3 regions of the Paenibacillus sp. J31P190 genome follow, and region 2 is predicted to be linked to each of the others. Evidence: riboswitches for the same ligand, from Rfam matches in the RefSeq annotation. Region 2 holds a riboswitch; each other region holds the start of a gene.
What was found. A riboswitch is a leader RNA that binds a small molecule or an ion and turns the genes downstream of it on or off. The one in region 2 is predicted to bind cyclic di-AMP.

Region 1: it holds a riboswitch for cyclic di-AMP, as region 2 does, so the genes downstream of both, AC58U0_RS20500 (C40 family peptidase) here and AC58U0_RS31685 (resuscitation-promoting factor) in region 2, are expected to answer to the same signal.
Region 3: it holds a riboswitch for cyclic di-AMP, as region 2 does, so the genes downstream of both, AC58U0_RS34645 (C40 family peptidase) here and AC58U0_RS31685 (resuscitation-promoting factor) in region 2, are expected to answer to the same signal.

The regions. Positions count from the first base shown of each region.
Region 1 is NZ_JCAUAS010000011.1:185,169-189,143, forward strand. It holds gene AC58U0_RS20490 (stalk domain-containing protein) at 1-820, shown strand, start outside; gene AC58U0_RS20495 (hypothetical protein) at 817-1,476, opposite strand; gene AC58U0_RS20500 (C40 family peptidase) at 1,659-2,555, opposite strand; cyclic di-AMP (ydaO/yuaA leader) riboswitch at 2,558-2,718, opposite strand; gene AC58U0_RS20505 (permease) at 2,785-3,366, opposite strand.
Region 2 is NZ_JCAUAS010000028.1:62,450-66,424, forward strand. It holds gene rnmV (ribonuclease M5) at 1-243, opposite strand, end outside; gene AC58U0_RS31685 (resuscitation-promoting factor) at 453-1,592, opposite strand; cyclic di-AMP (ydaO/yuaA leader) riboswitch at 1,886-2,071, opposite strand; gene AC58U0_RS31690 (ABC transporter ATP-binding protein) at 2,354-3,097, shown strand; gene AC58U0_RS31695 (ABC transporter permease) at 3,094-3,975, shown strand, end outside.
Region 3 is NZ_JCAUAS010000038.1:25,232-29,206, forward strand. It holds gene AC58U0_RS34635 (M1 family metallopeptidase) at 1-755, shown strand, start outside; gene AC58U0_RS34640 (hypothetical protein) at 901-1,719, shown strand; cyclic di-AMP (ydaO/yuaA leader) riboswitch at 1,885-2,023, shown strand; gene AC58U0_RS34645 (C40 family peptidase) at 2,027-2,503, shown strand; guanidine-I (ykkC/yxkD leader) riboswitch at 2,627-2,729, shown strand; gene AC58U0_RS34650 (DMT family transporter) at 2,819-3,139, shown strand; gene AC58U0_RS34655 (hypothetical protein) at 3,444-3,677, shown strand; gene AC58U0_RS34660 (hypothetical protein) at 3,742-3,927, shown strand.

The DNA.
Region 1 (3,975 bases), on a different contig from region 2:
TCCCGAAGATGGGCAGGTATTTCTGCTTGGAAATAGTGCCAACAATAAGACCTACGTGCTGCCTAATATCCATATTGGCGATACGGTGAAGCTGACATCATCTCTCCATAATCAAGATACCGGAGAAAGCTCCCTGCTTACATCGGTTGATGCTGCTATTGGAGCCGGACCGCATCTGCTTACCAATGGCGCTGTTGATTTGGACTTCGAACGGGATGGCTTTACTGATCCCAAAATCACAACGAGTGCGAACGTACGCAGTTTCATTGGGTTAGACGCTTCCCATCAATTCGTCATGGGGACACTCTCCGCAGCAACGATGGCGGATATGGCGCAAGTTCTTCTAAAGCTAGGTTTAACGGATGCGATGAATATGGACGGAGGTGCAAGTTCATCTCTGTATGCGAACGGCTCCATGCTGCGAAGTCCGGGTCGGGCGCTGAGCAATGCACTTGTCGTGGAACGTCTAGATCATCCGCAAATCCAATTAGAAGTAAATGGACAATTCGTACATGAGTTCCGTGGGTATTTATTGCAAGAAACAAGTATGGTACCCTTTCGGGGCATTCTAGAAAGAATCGGTGCCAAATTTGAATGGAATGGGACAACCCGTACATTAACTGTTCATCATGGTTCTACTAATCTTGAGCTTCGGCCGGATCATTCCGTGATGACTGTGAATGGGCAATCAGTCGTACTCCCTGAAGCACCTACCATACTAGAAGGTCATATTTATATGCCTTTACGAGCCATTATTGAATCCTTAGGCGGACAGATCCAATGGGATCCACAGCTTTACCGGGTTTCACTTCGCTTTTAGTGCACACGATTCATTCGTACAATACGGTAATACAGTTGGCTGCTCACCTCTGGCTCCACTTCCAAATAACCTTCCACATGCACATAATCACCCAATATAAAGGTAGATGCATCGGCAGACCCGGAGTGTGTCAGAAAGAGGAGAGCGGCTTTTTCATTTCCAACCACGAACCCCGTTTGCTCATTCACTTGAAACTTATCTAGAACAGTCCCATGGTGAGACCTTGCGATATGATGAAAGCGCCAAGACTGATCCTCTTTTGTTAGAAAATAAAGCACGCGATTTCTCTGATTATTACTGAATTCCCTCGTCACACCAATCATGCAAACCTTTTCGCCTATACGAAGATACTCATCGACAACAAAGGATTTCAATCGCAAGCGATGCACATTTTTCTGCTGAATATAAGCTTCCATCTCTTCAATTGTCCTTTGATCCTTCGGATCCTGTTTCGTTGCGTAAAATACTTCTCTTATAAACGTATCCGTCTGTAGGCTTCTTGCCCCTTTGAAATGATTATACGTAAGAAAAAATCGATCAATGACTCCCCGAATCTCTTCTGGTATGGCAGGACCTTGTTCCACGATATACATGCTATTTGCTTTATTCGAATGTCTTTTTTTATAAAACCAACTTTTCCAGACACTTAATTGCATGCCGTTCGTGTCACCTGCTTTCTTCCAAACATTTCTTCATTATAGGCTAAAAACCATAAAATTTCGATAAAAATCGCAATATTTCGCATAAAAAAAGAACATTTGCCTTCTATGCTTTCATTCGAAAGATTCATAGAAAACAAATGCCCAATGATTTAATCCTTTTTCACCACATGGTTTACTTACAGAACTCTTTTGGCTCCCACATATCTGGATCCCCAGTATGAACTGGCGAGACTATCTATCGTTACACCTCTAGACGTTGTCGCTGAAATGAATTGATCATTCCCCAGATAAATTCCAACATGATTTACACTGCCTGCTGCAAAAAACACAAGATCTCCAACCTTCAAGTCTGTAACCCTGGTTCCAGCTTGATCGTACATTTGAACCGAAGTTCTGGGTAGATCAATGCCTTTAGCTTCGTACAAATAGCGCACAAATCCGGAACAATCAAACCCTCTGGGTGTTGTGCCTCCCCAAACGTAAGGTGTGCCCATGAACGTATTTGCTGTTTGCACGATTTGATCAGACATGGAAGGTATAGCTACCGCTGCTACCTTTGGAGCTGGTGCAGGTGGCGGTGCAATCCAGGCTGGCTTGTGCGACTTGCCATCGACATTCACAATCGCGATACGATTCGCTTCATTCCACTCAATCGGAGAACCGAATGTTTCAGTAATGAAACGCAAGGGTACATACGTATTACCTTGATAAAGCGTCGGACTGCTTTCCAGACTAATCTTCTTACTGTTAACGATCGCTTGCTTCTCGTCGGTTGTAAGTTGAATCGTCTGCTGCTTGCTCTTCAACGTAACCACTATTTCGCTTTCTTGTTTCGCCCAGCCTACTTGATAACCCAATTTCTCAGACAGTACTCGCAAAGGAACTTGCAGCGTTCCTGCGTTGTCAATAAATGGCTGTACTTCTGGGAACTGAACCAACTCATCATTGACCTGGACTTTTACAGTGGATGAAGATGAACCTGATGCTGCTTGAACCGAGGGAGCGGAAAAAATGGATACTGCCGCACCAACAAGTGCGCATGAGCAAATAAAGCTTTTTGTGAAAAATTTCAAAAACCTTGCCTCCTTGAAGCCTCCGAGGTTAGTTGACGGGTTCGGGAAGAGGTTTCCCTAGCGCGCTCAGTTTAGTAAAACAGCCGAGCATTCATTCACCCCAAATTAAAGAAGTCCCCCGTACCAGAGCTTTTGCTGCTCCGAGATTCGGCATTTTTTGTCTATGTTAGACTAGCATAGTTGAACTATTACTTTCAACTTTTGCATAGTGGTAATAGTTTCCAATGGATTATAAATGCAAGACAAAATCTGAAATAAATGAGGCGATCAATAGAACGGCCATGACTCCCCCTGCAAGATGTGCACGCCATATTAAGTTATCTTTTGACAGTTTAGCGGTATTACGAAGTGTGCGAAAGTAAAGAATAGCCCCAACAACCATGAGAATAATCTCAAGAGCCGCACTCACCCACGGCCACTGCCACAGACTAAATCCTACTAATGGAAGTCCTCCAACATTCCCCGGTAAGAATGGCATATCTGCACGATGAACGAGAAGATCAAGTACCCAGTGACTGAAGGTAAGCGCTCCTATAGCTGTGCCTCCTCTTTTCCCCCATAATTTCCAAGCCAATAGACCTGATAAGATAGCAATGAGCAGCGCCCCAACTAATGAGTGTGTGTAATCAGCGTGAATAATCCATTCCCCATAACCCGTACCGATGCTTGTATCGATCGTTTCAACACCAGAAAGAAATAAGGGTACGAATACAACATCAAGCAGCTGAGTACTAAGCATGAGCGCCCAGATCGGCACCTCCGGTGTTCTTGCTTTCACTGCTGCAGCAAGCCCAAAATGTCCAGCAAACATTTACATTCCCTCCCTTTTCGAGCGCTTGAGAACACGGCTTTCCAGCCATCCACCTAAAACTGTAAATAAGAGCATAAGTACAATAAATGACATGTCGATCCCCATTCCCTTCTAAATACTAACTTAATTAGTATATTAACTAATATAATTAGTTTGTGCAAGTGTTTTTTCAGCACAAAGAAGAAGCCTGAACGTCATCGTTCAAGCTTCGATTTCATGCATATGCGATTATGGCTTGAGGCATGACTAATTCGATATCGATCCACGTCCGATTCAATGCGATAATATTGAAATTATCACTTTGAGAAGTTATTACACTTTTGATTTCGTTTGTAATCACAGAAAGTATGCTGCTCCGATAATAGCCTCTCGTGCTCCAGCAAGCCCGACAAATTGAATAATTCCTCTTTTCGCTCCCATTAGAAATTAGAACCAGATCAGATCGCCATTGAATCTCCAAAGTAATAAAGTGACTGGCTCCATACGAAGATCAGTTGTCCCAGCATTGGGTTAGCCTCGGGGACGTTCGAACCCCTGCGGGTTCTCATCCTTTCCCGCACAACCAACTAAAGTTGTACTACGTACAACTTTAGTCAATCAAATCAAGCT
Region 2 (3,975 bases):
CTGCGTAATGAAGGCATGCTTGCAGCCAGGCACCTTGGCTGCTACAATCTTCCGAATCCGTTCACCTGCGTGATCCGGGTCCGTGAATATAATAACGCCTCTTCGCTGCTGCGCAAGTGCAATACGCTTTAGTACGGCTTGTCCAATTGCAGAGCCGCCTGTTTCAATCGTATCCGCCTCTACCGCTCGGCGAATAGCAGCTGTATCGTCCTTGCCTTCGACGACAATCACTTCTTTAATCATTAGCGGTTCCCTTCCCAGTACCAAGGATAAACGACTCCGTCGTCCTTCTGGGACGAGCGCGTTTGTCAAGGTTGATGCAGAGCTAAGTCTAAAGCTAATACTTTCATAATCAACGCAGAAAAAGAAGAGGGGTCCCCTCTTCTTTCGCCCAAGTTGTTACTTGGCAACGTATATATGACATTCTTCCCGCTGAAACTGACGTTTACACGTTAATTTTCAGATGGCTTTTTCGGTCCTACCACATACACGGTGTACCCTTGCTTCGTTCCGAATTTATTGGCATAACCATGATCTTCAAAGAAAACATCAATCATTTGACCTTTCACACCGCTGCCAATGTCTTCAGCCCGGCGGAAGCCAATGCCCTCGATGTACACCCACCATCCTAGCGGGATAACTTTAGGATCAACAGCTATTGTTCTGCCTTCTGTCACGGTAGTCCCTGTATAGGTTTTACCGAAACCAGGAGTTCCTTCGGATTTACCTGTAGATGCCACGTCTGCCGAATAGGCAGTCAACTTCACATTCTTCAGGATTTGTTTGTACCCAAATGTTACACCATTCTTCGAAACCTCATCCACACTAGGTGATGAAGACGAGAGAACAACAACAGGGTTTTTCGTGCCCACGGACACGACTTTATTAATACTTTCTGTTTGTACTTCTTCACCCACAACTGCTTCCGCGACTAAAACACCATCTTCGAAAGTCTTTTCTTTCTTCTTCAAGAGTACGCCCTCTTTACCTTCTTGGACGACTTGCTCTTTGCCTTTGAGCAGCGACGCGTCGCTCTTCTTTTCCGTATCGAACGCAATCGGCTCAGTTACTTCCTCCGTCTCTTTTTTCACACGGACGATTTTGATTTCATCGCCTGAGCTCAGAGCGGTTGTCGGTTCGGGAGTTAAACGATCGTGCTCCCCAAGTGCAATATGTAAACGTTGCAATGCACTTTCTACCGTTCTTGCAGTTGTGTAAACAGTGGTGGTCTTTCCATCAGCAGTCAATTGAATCGGTGAGGCATGTTCGATGACAATTTTGTCTCCACCCTTGATTGTTGTCGTTGGCGCAGTAGAAATTTCATCGTGTTCACCAATCTTTATGGCTTGTTCATCCAGTAGGCGTTGCAGGACCCATTGCTTCGTTTGCACAACAGTTTCTTGTCCATTCACAACCACGGATACGCTCTTGGTAGCCGTACCGTACAACAACACCAAAAACATGAAAGTCATTGCGATTGAAATTATGGCTAGACTTAAAATCAAACGCAAGTTTTCATGCTTCCATCGCAATGCGAAGGACATGCTGGATGATCGTTTTACATGGGTCTCGCTAATAGAGATACTGCCCACTTCTTCGGTCCTCCTTCAAAGCCTCGCCGCCAGGTTACAGCATGATTAGATTTGACGCGACTAAGGTTTTTTAGTTTAACTTAACGTGTTCGCCATCAGCAGTACGGTGCTATACCGCTGCCTTCTGGTCGTCCCACACCAGTTTGCCTATTCAACATTCATATGAATTCCGGGCAATTTTTAGTCGTCCGAAATGTGTATAGCCCTTTATGAAGACAAAAAGCCAGCAAGAAGAGGACTCTTCTCGCTGGCTTAGTTGGTATAATAAAATACACAAATAGCACGAACGACAATCGTTACCTCTCTTACGCTTACGAGGTTAGCTGACGGATTCGGACGTGAGAGTCGCCCTACTAAGAGCATACGAAGTATACTCAAAGATTCACCCCTGTTACTCACTCTGTTCACTCAAGAAGCATGCTTCTTCAGCTTACAGTGGTTCCCCCGTTCCCATAAATGGAACTCAGCGAATGGAAAAATGGCAAATTGGTTATTAAGTTATTATGAAAAGTATATTACGCTGTTAATCTTAACCTGTAAAGGGATTAACACCTACTAAAAAGGGCTAAATCGACTAAAATTCGCTTAAATGAGCAAAAAAACAGCTTTATCTCTACTTATATCTCACTTTCACGTACGTATACTAACTCTTTTCAACTTTCCACCCCTAAACTAGGCTTAAATTACAAATTTGTTTATAATGATCGTATAGGAAAGTGATTCATAAATACCAATAATTTGCTAATCAGGGAGGCAATGAGATGGGCTCCATTCTACAAGTTGACTCTTTATACGGCGGATATTTACCAAAAAAGCCTGTTCTTCATGACCTAACCTTTTCTATCCGTCAAGGTGAAATGATGGGACTCATCGGACTTAATGGTGCGGGTAAAAGTACGACAATCAAAAACATTCTCGGCCTTCTTCAACCGCAAAAAGGATCGATTCGAATCAACGGACTCACTTTAGCTGAAAATCCTTTGTCCTATCGCGCAACTTACGCTTATGTACCCGAAAGTCCTGAGCTCTACGAAGAGCTTACGATCCGAGAACACCTTGAGCTAACCGCTATGGCCTACGGTTTGTCGAAGGACGACTATTCGGCTCGATCTAGCTCCCTTTTGGAGCAGTTTCAAATGAAGGACAAGTTGAACAGCTTCGCCAGCCATTTATCCAAAGGAATGAAACAGAAAGTCATGATTATGAACGCATTTCTGATCGAACCCTCGTTATATATTATCGATGAACCCTTTCTCGGCCTTGACCCTTTAGCGATCCGTTCCTTATTAGAATTAATGGTCAAAATGAAACATAAAGGAGCATCATTCCTCATCTCATCGCATATTTTGTCAACCATTGAAAAATATTGCGATAACTACGTTGTCCTTCATCGAGGTCGCATGGTTGCGCAGGGTGATTTAGTCGAATTACGCGGGCAAACCGAACTTCCGGGAGCGTCACTAGACGACATTTTCTATAAGCTCGTACAAGGGGATTCGTTATGAGAAATATGGACATCAACACCCATATCTTATGGCAGCAAAGATTCGAACATTATATGAAGGAATCCATGGGCTATTGGCAATACGCAGCACGTAGTAATTTCATCGGTCTCGTGTTGTTTCTTGTCATCATTTCTTCCTATTATTATGCAAAAATACTACAGCGTCTTCCGACAGATTATCCCTATCTGTGGATCGTGCTTCTGCTGCTCGTTCCGATTCTATCTTCAAGCCCCATTCGTACATTGGTAAGGAAAGCAGACCGCATGTTTTTGTTGCGGATCGAACATCAAATGGGCGCTTATTTCCGAAGCGGATTCATGTACAGTTTGATATTGCAAGCTTTTTGGACATTTATTGCCTGGGTTATTTTATGGCCGCTTTATCATCACTGTCTGGGCGCTTCAGAGCAGCATTTCTTATTCATGCTTGCACTACTTCTTCTATTAAAGATAGCTAATTTATTAGCTAGCTGGCAGGAGAGCCGATTTGCTCACGAGCGTGCCAGATTAGCTTCGGTTAGCTTTCGCTGGATTGCAACAACTGCTCTCATATCGCTGCAATTTCTAACCAGCATTTTATGGGCAAGCGGCGCGGCGCTGCTACTCATTTTCGTATGGTTAGCAGCCGTTCATTTCGTATCTAAATACGTCATCGGCTGGGACTTCTTGATCACCAAGGAAAGTCAGCAGCAAGCTCGGCTTTATGCCTTTTTCAGCTGGTTCGTGGATGTGCCTCAAATGGGAACGCGAATAGCCCGCCGAAGTTGGATCAGCGGGCTTACACGGTTCATACCTTTTAGACAAGATGCTGCCTATTTGTACCTATATATGAAGACATTGCTGCGTACGGAGCTGTTCGCTATCGTACTGCGTATCACC
Region 3 (3,975 bases), on a different contig from region 2:
TAGCTAGCAATGAATTCGAAGAAGCTTGGCTGGATGAGGGCTTTACCTCCTATGCGGAGGACAAGGTCATGGAATCGGAGTACGGGGTGTCCCCTAATTTACCTGTCGAATCAAGCTTTATTACATCTCCACACACCCTGAATCAGAACTCGTGGGCTTATGCGGGACATGATCAATACGCCGAGAATGTGTACACACGAGGCAAGCTCGTACTTAAAGCCATTGAGAAGCAGGTTGGCACCAAAACGATGGATAAAATTATGCGCACTTACTTCCTACGTTGGGAATTTAAACATCCTTCTACGAAGGACTTCCAGAACGTTGTCGAAGAAGTGACCAAAACGAAGTGGGATGATTTCTTCAACCAATATGTATACGGCGCCATGATGATGGATTACACCGTGGAGAGCATTCGCGTCAAATCCGTGGGCAGCAAAGGGGCAGAGTCCTACGAAAGTGCCGTACTCATCTCCAAACGAGGCGGCAATTCACCCGAAGTGCCGATCCAATTCCATTTCTCTGACGGCACAGTGTTGGATAAAACATGGGATGGAAAAGAAAGCAGTATTGAATTCAAATTAACCCACAAGACTCCTGTAGACTGGGTTCGAATTGATCCTAATTACTCGCTCGTGCTGGAAAATAAACACATTAACAATTTTATGCAAACGCAAGTCGATACGAAGTGGAAAATCCGTTGGAATCTCGGTCTCATTCAATTCCTGCAAGCCATTTTCGGCTGGGTCGCCTGGTAAGCGGCTAGGCTTATCCTATGCTTACGAAGTAAGTTTTCCTACGGAAAACTCAGGTTATGCTTACGATGCCAGTTTTGCTAAAGCAAAACTCAGGTAATGCTTACGAAGTAAGTTTTCCTACGGAAAACTCTTAGGAGGGACAACTGTGGCAACTTATATCAAGTCTGGCTTCAGGGCGGCTTTACGGCAACCTTTCGCCACGATCGTCTTGTTCCTGTATCAGATGGGCTGGGGCATCCTGCTGTATAAGCTTGTACAGGGTGTTCTCGTCCCTCTCATGCACCGCTATCCAGGTGGCGAGCAGCCGAAGCAAGCGCTGCAGCTATTTCTAGCTGAAGGACAGTTCCAACTGGTCAAAACCGATCTTAGCCATTCCTACCTTTGGTGGCTGGCTGCTCTACTTGTTATTCGCATGGTGCTCACCCCAATGTTGAATAGCGGCGTCTACTATTCGCTGACCCATTCCCAGCAAAATGCCGGCTATCGCTTTTTCCGAGGCATCAAGGAGCTCATGCTCCCATTCCTAATTGCATATGTCGTTCGAATCTCACTCTCCTTGCTGCCGCTCATATGGCTGTTTCCAAAAGCGCAGAGGCAATTCGCACATACCGCTTCGTATGAGCAAGCAGCTCTTCAATTGCTGCCTTGGTTGCTGGGCATGCTCGTCTACGGCTTTCTCATACATCTTCTTTTTATGTACGTGCAATTCGCGATTGCTGCCAAACTTGGCATTTTGTCCACCGTCATCACATTCGTTCGCAGTTTGCTTCCTATTATCGGGCTTGCGCTTATCCTCCTGCTCGCCTCGGGACTATTGGCAGGGGTCACTGTCACAGCAACTTACCTATGGGCAGGTCTGGTAGCGCTAATCATTTATCAGCTCTTTCCGCTTTTCCACATTTTCTTTCAAATGTGGGCCATAACTTCCCAATATCAGCTTCTATCTGCCAAAATGGACGGTTAAAAACAATAAAATAAGCTGAAATTAGCTCATCTTGTTTCATCCCCTTGCAAAAGGGGCTTTTTTTTGCGTTTTCCGAAATATTTTACATATTTTTAAGGCAAATCGCATAGAAAAGGAGGAATTTCGATGTTTATGACGAATTACAAGGACTAGCATCAAAAAACCAAATATTTCATGCCGAATTCCTCATTTCTTGGGGAAACGGGGGAACCACACCGGGTGAATTGATCTTGCAAGACAGGGATCATAGGGAACCTTCAACCGAACCCTCCAGCTAACCTCGTAGGCACCGGAAGGAGACAAGCAGTTGAGAAAGATTGTTGCTCTTGTTTTTAGTCTTGTTTTGTTTTTGAGTGTAGGTTTAGGAAGTGTGTCTGCGTCACAATCCACTTTGGATGAAACGGTTGACGGATTGCTCGGAATTCCGTACAGAGATGCGGGAACGACAACAAGAGGCTTTGATTGCTCTGGTTTCACCGCATACGTTTTCGACAAATTCGGCATTGACCTTCCGCATAGCTCAGCATCTCAGAATAAAGAAGGCTACTGGATTGACAAAAAAGATCTTCGCAAAGGTGATCTTGTGTTCTTTGACACAAGCGGCGGCAAAGGTATTTCTCACGTAGGTATCTACCTTGGAGATGGTGAATTCATTCACTCTGCATCCAATGAAGGTATCGTGAAAAACAAACTTAGCCAATCTTATTACGCGAAGCGGTATGTATCGGCCCGACGTGTTTTGTGGGATGATATCTACAACCAATTAACTGCTGAATCCAAGTAATTTCTTGCACGATTCATGAATAAAGCCCGGACAAGCTCCGCTCGAAAGAGCAGCTTTCAGGGCTTTTATTCATTTACTAACCTTGTAACTTGACATCGTATGTTAGCCGTTCTATAATAGCGGCATATTGTTTTCTAGGGTTCCGTGGCGTTCATCGCCAGACTGGTCCGAGGGGAAACACTCAGCGAATACGCTGTGGTCACGGAGGGGAAAAAGCCCGGGAGTCATATCGCTTTAGCGATATAACTTCCAGGCTTTTTCCTTTTTTTGCGACTAAATAGGAACGTATAACAAATTCAAGAGGAGTGATTCATCATGGCATGGTTATATCTCGTTATTGCAGGTGTATTTGAGGTAGTATGGGCGATCTCATTGAAATTTTCTAATGGTTTTACACGCTTAGTTCCTTCCAGCGTCACGATCGCAGGGATGATTGTAAGTTTCTATTTTCTAGCGGCAGCAACGAAAACTCTCCCCATCGGCACAGCATACGCGGCTTGGACTGGAATTGGCGCTGTTGGTGCAATTATTATCGGCACCCTTTTTCTCGATGAGCCCATTAGTTTACTAAGGATCTTATTCATGATTCTGATCTTAGTTGGCGTTCTCGGCCTTAAATTTACTTCCGGGCATTAGGGACTCCGAAAACTGCGTCATATTCCAATGGCGTTTTTTCCCTGTGCTTTCATAACAGAAGCAGTGAATGTTACCCCCATTTCGGTTGTTCCCCCTTTGAACAAATAAGGTTCCATCATTCTCACTCTTTGAGATGACAATTCACAGGATATTATACCGTGCTTTTTTGAATAAATCGGACCCTATCAATGCAGATTAATCCATACAAGGATGGAGGGGCGGTATGATGTAAGGTTCAGATTTGAACTAACGTAACTGCTGAGTCAGATCAACAGGATAAGAATGTTTAGGAGGGAAATTCAACATGAATACATCGGATGATATCAATCGAAAACAGAATCGTAATAGCGGGCTTCTCGGAGAGGAGATAGAAGTTGACTCCGATGTTAACGAGGATCGTAACCGAGAGCAGCAATTGGACGATTCGTTTCAGTACTGGTATCGTAACGTCGGTTACTGGGTGCAGCAAAAGGAAGATATAACTCAGGTGCCGAAGGCAAACGTCTTTGATGCTGCCGCTGATATGGACGCTGAGTAGAAGTTAAACGCGATTATGAAAAACGATGAGATCAAGAGGTAATCTATCATTGGAGGTATAAACGATGTCTGACAATACAAATAACGTTAATCTAAACAAAACGAGTATCTTTAAAAACGGGGTGCAATCTGCAACGAATTATGTACAGAACGCCATTGAAAACGTAACTGCATCCACGCAAGATGCAACTCAAAATTTAGTGAATAACGTAATGAAAAGACGACAAAACGAAAACGAAAGTAATAAATAATTAGATTGGCGATGTTGAATTTCATATGGAAAAAACTTAGTCAGAAAG